DNA from 2 places in the Aminobacter sp. DSM 101952 genome. Region 1 is predicted to be linked to the other one. Evidence: riboswitches for the same ligand, from Rfam matches in the RefSeq annotation. Region 1 holds a riboswitch; the other holds the start of a gene.

The links. Region 1 has a riboswitch for S-adenosylmethionine ahead of ASC75_RS04760 (O-succinylhomoserine sulfhydrylase). Riboswitches for the same ligand answer to the same signal wherever they lie in the genome.
Region 2: another riboswitch for S-adenosylmethionine. It lies ahead of metA (homoserine O-succinyltransferase); the one in region 1 lies ahead of ASC75_RS04760 (O-succinylhomoserine sulfhydrylase).

What each region holds. Positions count from the first base shown of each region.
Region 1 covers NZ_LMCL01000003.1:39,753-43,024, forward strand. Annotated here, with positions in the region: gene ASC75_RS04750 (ABC transporter substrate-binding protein) at 1-366, opposite strand, end outside; gene ASC75_RS04755 (2'-deoxycytidine 5'-triphosphate deaminase) at 474-1,562, opposite strand; SAM riboswitch at 1,704-1,781, shown strand; gene ASC75_RS04760 (O-succinylhomoserine sulfhydrylase) at 1,827-3,017, shown strand; gene apaG (Co2+/Mg2+ efflux protein ApaG) at 3,181-3,272, shown strand, end outside.
Region 2 covers NZ_LMCL01000008.1:39,907-43,178, reverse strand. Annotated here, with positions in the region: gene ASC75_RS08725 (LysR family transcriptional regulator) at 1-283, shown strand, start outside; gene metA (homoserine O-succinyltransferase) at 337-1,254, opposite strand; SAM riboswitch at 1,305-1,382, opposite strand; gene hisC (histidinol-phosphate transaminase) at 1,536-2,648, shown strand; gene ASC75_RS08710 (prephenate/arogenate dehydrogenase family protein) at 2,652-3,272, shown strand, end outside.

The DNA.
Region 1 (3,272 bases):
ATCCTTCGGCGCGATCAGTGCCAGCGGCGTTGTGTAGTACTTGTCGGTGAAGTCGACCTGCTGCTTGCGCTCGTCGGTGATGGTCATCGAGGCGACGATGGCGTCGAACTTGCCGCCCTGGAGCGCCGGGATGATACCATCCCAATCCTGGGCAACCAGTTCGCACTCGACCTTCATCTGGGCGCACAGCGCATTGGCGATGTCGACGTCGAAGCCGGCCAGCTTGCCGTCGGCGGTGACGGTGTTGAAGGGCGGATAGGCGCCTTCGGTGCCGATCTTGAGCTTCTCCTGCGCGGAAGCTCCGCCAAGGGTCAACAAGAGCGCTGCGAGCGAGGCTGCGCAAGCGAACTTCCGGGTAATCTGCATGATCCTCTCCATTTGACGGGCGCTCTTCCCGGGCGTCCCTGGTCCAGCCAAGCACAATGGCTGTAAATGGACAAGCAAACTAACGGCCAGGCGGCGCTGACCAAAGGTCAGCCCATGCGGAAGTGCTTGGAGAGTTTCAGGCCCTGCGCCTGGTAGTTGGAGCCGAGGTCGGTGCCGTAAAGCGCCTTGGGGCGCGACAGCATGTGTTCGTAGACCAGGCGACCGACGACCTGGCCGTGCTCCAGGATGAACGGCACTTCGTGGCTGCGCACTTCGAGCACGGCGCGGCTGCCGGTGCCGCCGGCGCTGGAATGGCCGAAGCCGGGATCGAAGAAGCCGGCATAGTGGACGCGGAACTCGCCGACCAGCGGGTCGAACGGCGTCATTTCGGCGGCATAGAGCGGCGGCACATGCACCGCCTCGCGCGACACCAGGATGTAGAATTCGTCGGGATCGAGCACCAGTTCGCCGGCGCCGTGGGCGTAGATCGGGTCCCAGAAGTCGACGATGTCCTGGGCCGCACGCTTGTCGACATCGACAAGGCCGGTGTGGTGCTTGCCGCGGTAGCCGACGATGCTGCCCGGCTTGCCGGCGAGGTCGATGGAAAGCGCGATGCCGCCGCCCGAGATGTTGGGCGGATCGATGGCGACCAGCCGGTCGGAGAGGTGCAGCGCATGCAGTTCGGCCTCGGACAGCAGGGCATTGCCCTTCCTGAAGCGGATCTGCGACAGGCGAGAGCCCTTGCGCACGACGATCGGGAAGGTGCGCGGGCTGACCTCGAGAAACAGCGGGCCGGCATATCCGGCGGGGATCTTGTCGAACTCCTGGCCGCGATCGGTCATCACGCGGGTGAAGATGTCGAGGCGGCCGGTCGAGCTCTTCGGATTGGCCGAGGCCGAGATTTCGGCCGGCAGGGCCAGGCTTTCGAGCAGCGGCACGATGTAGACGCAACCGGTCTCCAGGACCGCGCCTTCGCTCAGGTCGATCTCATGCAGCTTGAGGCGGTCGAGCTTGGCCGAGACCAGCGAATTGGGACCGGGCAGGAAGCTGGCGCGAACGCGAAAAGCCCTGGCGCCGAGGCGAAGATCGAGGCTGGCCGGCTGGATCTGGTCGGCATCGAGCGGCGGCGCCTTGAGCGCGCCGGAGGCGAACAGCGCCGCGATATCCTGGTCCGGAAGAATGCCCGACTGCCGCAATTGCCTCACTCCTTTACGCGCCGCCGATCCGAACGGACAGCCGAGGATCGCTGGCCCCGAAGCTCGTCCGGGGCCATATGCGTGGCCCAAGACGTTTAGTCGCCCCTGCGATTGACGCAAGCCGGCCATGGGTCTAAAGGACCTTTATCCCGTGGTGATTTGGCCGGTCGGCTTGCAGCCACGTTAAACAAGTCGCTAAAGGGCCGCGTTTGGACCGGTTTGCGACTTTTCGCGACCGGTTTTTTTGTATCTGGATTTAGGCTCATGACCTCCGACAAGCGCAACTGGAATCCGCAGACCACCCTCGTCCATGGCGGCACGCTCCGCTCCGAATTCGGCGAAACCTCCGAAGCGATCTACCTCACCCAGGGATATGTCTATGACAGCGCCGAAAGTGCCGAAGCGCGCTTCAAAGGCGAGACCCCGGGCTTCATCTATTCGCGCTACGCCAACCCGACCGTCGACATGTTCGAAAAGCGCATGTGCGCGCTGGAAGGCGCCGAAGACGCCCGCGCCACGGCATCCGGCATGGCCGCGGTTACCGCCGCCATCCTGTGCAGCCTGAAGGCTGGCGACCACATCGTTGCCGCCCGCGCCCTGTTCGGCTCGTGCCGCTGGATCGTCGAGACGCTGGCACCACGCTATGGCATCGAAGCGACGCTGGTCGACGGCACCGTCATCGGGAACTGGGAAAAGGCCGTCCGGCCCAACACCAAGCTGTTCTTCCTGGAAAGCCCGACCAACCCGACGCTCGAGGTGATCGACATCGCCGCGGTTGCGGCACTCGCCAACTCCGTCGGCGCCCGCGTCGTCGTCGACAACGTCTTCGCCACGCCGATGCAGCAGAAGCCGCTCGAACTCGGCGCCCACATCGTCGTCTACTCCGCCACCAAGCACATCGACGGTCAGGGCCGCTGCCTCGGCGGCGTCATCCTCTCCGACAAGAAGTGGATCGACGAGAACCTGCACGACTATTTCCGCCACACCGGACCGAGCCTGTCGCCGTTTAACGCCTGGACCCTGCTCAAGGGCCTGGAAACGCTGCCGCTGCGCGTGCGCCAGCAGACCGAGGCCGCCGCCAGGATCGCCGACTTCCTGGCCGAGAGCCCGGAAGTGTCGCGCCTGATCTATCCGGGCCGCGCCGACCACCCGCAGGCCGACATCATCAAGCGCCAGATGAAGGGCGGCTCGACGTTGATCTGCTTTGACGTCAAGGGCGGCAAGAAGGCGGCCTTCGCCTTCGAGAATGCGCTCCGGATCATCCTGATCTCGAACAATCTCGGCGATTCCAAGAGCCTGATCACCCATCCGGCGACGACGACGCACAAGAACCTGACCGACGAGGCCCGCGCCGAACTCGGCATCGACGACGGCACGCTGCGCCTGTCGGTCGGCCTCGAAGACGCCGACGACCTGCTCAACGACATCGGCGATGCGCTGAAGGCGACGCGCTGACCAGAACGGCGCTCCGGCAAGCCGGAGCGCCTCCTTGGCGGCCACCACGCAGGGTGAATTCCGCCACAGCTGCATCACAATCAGCGTGAATGCGGCAAACGAGAGTTGACCCGCCGCGCCAAGCGGCGGACTCTGTCACCGTGCAGGCCAAGGAGCGCAGCATATGTATCGCGCAATCACCCGCAACATCGCGGTCGAGGTCGAGCCCTTCTATCTGGTGGACCAGTCGGAGCCATCGGAAAACCGTTATGTCTG
Region 2 (3,272 bases), on a different contig from region 1:
GGCCACGCGCACGCTCGACGATGCCGGCATTCCCTGGGTCGAGGTCTTCGTCGGCGGCGGTTCGTCCCTGGTGACCGCAGGCGTTGCGGCCGGGCTCGCGACATCCGTGTTTCCCAGCAGGTTGGCCCCGCCCGGCACCATCGAGATCAGCCGCAAGTTCAGCCTGCCCGGAGTGCCGTCGTCGGAGATCGTGTTGCATTCGACGCTGACCGACCGCCGCTCGCGCGAGGCGCTGCGCATCCTTGCCTGCGCCTTCCGCGAGCACCGGGCTTCGGCGGACTAGGTTCCGCGCACCTGCCGGAAACCGCGCCCGGATGCCGGGCGCGGTTTCCGAGGCTACTTGCCGATGTTTTCCAGATCGTAGGCCGTGGTCTGGTAGACCCGGTTGATCCAGTTGCCGAACAGCAGGTGGGCGTGCGAGCGCCAGCGGTTGAGCGGCCGGCGCTGCGGGTCGTCGTCGGGGTAATATTCGTGCGGCACCGCGATCTCGACGCCGGCGGCCACGTCGCGGTCGTACTCTTCCTTCAGCGAGGTCGAGTCGTATTCAATGTGGTTGAACATGTAGAGCCGGTTGCCGGTTTCTTCGGACAGTAGGCTCGGGCCGGTCTCTTCCGATTCCATCAGCAGTTCCAGGCCGGAGCCCGCGGGAATGTCGGTGGCACGAACCTCGGTCCAGCGCGACACCGGAATGGCGAAGTCGTCCGAGAATCCGGCGAGATAAGGCGACGCCGGCGCGTTGTTGTTGTGCCGGAAGACGCCGAAGGCCTTCTGCTCCAGCGTGTGCTTGGGGACCTTGTGGAAATGCCATGCCGCCGCCATCGCGCCCCAGCAGATGAAGAACGGCGAATGCACGTTGGTCGTCGTCCAGTCCATGATCTGCTTGAGTTCGTCCCAGTAGGTGACGTCCTCGAAGGGCAGCAGCTCGATCGGCGCGCCGGTGATGATGAAGCCGTCGAACTTGCGGTCCTTCACCTCGTCCCAGGTCTGGTAGAAGCTGATCAGGTGGTCTTCGGAGGTGTTCTTGGCCTTGTGGGTGCCGATACGAACCAGGGTCAGCTCCACCTGCAGCGGGCTGGCGCCGATCAGGCGGGCGATCTGGGTTTCCGTCCGCACCTTGTTGGGCATCAGGTTGAGCAGACCGATCTGCAGTGGGCGGATGTCCTGGCGGAGCGCGGTCTGCTCGTCCATGACGGAGACGCCCTCTTTCACCAGCACTTCACGGGCGGGGAGCTGATCCGGGATCTTGATCGGCACTGTGCGAACTCCAAACAACAAAAAACCGGCCTGCAGTCGCACAGCCGGTTTACGGATCGCAAACGGCCCTTTAGCGACTTGTTTAACGTGGCTGCAAGCCGACCGGCCAAATCACCACGGGTTCATGGCCTGCTATTACGCCTGGGCGGGGATTGCGTCAACCGTGACCCAATGGTCCAGCCAGAACCGCCGGTTTTGCCGGTTTTCCTCGACATTGGCGGCCCCTAGGGGTATTCCCGCTGCGGCCTCCATCCGGAGGCGCCAATCCAGGATTTTTCGACATGACCAAGGCACCTGAGCAGATTCGCCCCGAACCCCGCGCCGGCATCATGGACATCGCAGCCTATGTACCCGGCAAGAGCGCAGCTCCCGCAGGCGTGACCAAGGTTCATAAGCTCTCGTCGAACGAAAATCCGCTGGGCGCCTCGCCCCATGCCATCGAGGCGGTGAAGAAGCTCGCCGAAAAGATGGAGTATTATCCCGACGGGTCGGCCTCACGCCTGAAGCAGGCGATCGCGGCGACCCATGGGCTCAACCAGGCCAACATCCTGTGCTCGAACGGTTCCGACGAAGTTCTGGGCCTGCTGGCGCAGAGTTACCTGTCGCCGGGTGACGAGGCCGTCTACACCGAGCACGGCTTCATGGTCTACAAGATCTACATTCAGGCTGCGGGCGCCACGCCCGTCGTTGCCAGGGAAGAGGCCGAGAAGGCCAGCGTCGACCACATCATCGCCGCGCTGTCGCCGAAGACCAGGATCGTCTTCCTCGCCAACCCCAACAACCCGACCGGCACTTACTTGCCGTTCGAGGAGGTGCGTCGCCTGCACGCGGCGCTGCCGAAGAACGTACTCCTGGTGCTCGACGCCGCCTATGCCGAATATGTCCGTCGTAACGACTACGAGGCGGGCGTCGAACTGGTCGCGGCCAACGAGAACGTCGTCATGACGCGCACCTTCTCGAAGATCCACGGCCTTGGCGGCATGCGCGTCGGCTGGGTCTATGCGCCGTCGCACATCATCGAGGTGCTGGAGCGCATGCGCGGCCCGTTCAACGTCAACGCGGCGGCCATCGAGGCCGGCGTGGCGGCGATGGAGGACCGTGCCCATGTCGAGCGCACCATCGCCCACAACGCCCAGTGGGCCGAATGGCTCGTCAACCAGTTCGAGGCACTGGGCTTGCGCGTCACGCCTTCGGTAGGCAACTTCTTGCTGGTCCACTTTCCGGAAGATGCCAAGCATTCGGCTGCGGTCGCCGATGAGTATCTCAGCGCGCGGGGGTATATCCTGCGCAGGGTCGCCGGCTACGGCTTCCCCAATGCGCTGCGCATGACCATCGGCACTGAAGAGGCCAATCGCGGCGTCATTGCCGCACTCACCGAATTCCTGAAAAGTTGAAAAATGTCCGAACCCCTGTTTGACAAGATCGCCCTCGTCGGCATCGGCCTGATCGGCTCGTCGCTGGCCCGCGTCATCCGCCGCGAAGGGATTGCCCGCCACATCGCCATCTCCACCCGCAGTGCGGCGACGCTCGCCCGCGCCGAGGAACTCGGCCTCGGCGACAGCTATTCGACGGACGCCAAGGTGGCGGTGAAGGATGCCGACCTGGTCATCGTCTCGGTGCCTGTCGGCTCGTCCGGTGCCGTGGCCATCGACATGGCGCCGGCGCTGAAGCCGGGCGCCATCCTCACCGACGTCGGCTCGACCAAGGCCTCCGTCATCGCGCAGATGGCCCCGCATGTGCCCGAAGGCGTGCACTTCATCCCCGGCCACCCGCTGGCTGGCACCGAGAAGTCGGGCCCCGACGCCGGCTTCGCCGAACTGTTCGAGAACCGCTGGTGCATCTTCACGCCGCTGCCCGATACCGATCCGGTGGCGCTGGAGAAGCTGTCGGAGTTCTGGCGCCGCTGCGGCTCCAACATCGACACGATGGACCCCGAGCATCACGACATGACGCTCGCCATCGTCTCGCACCTGCCGCACATCATCGCCTACAACATCGTCGGCACGGCAGACGATCTG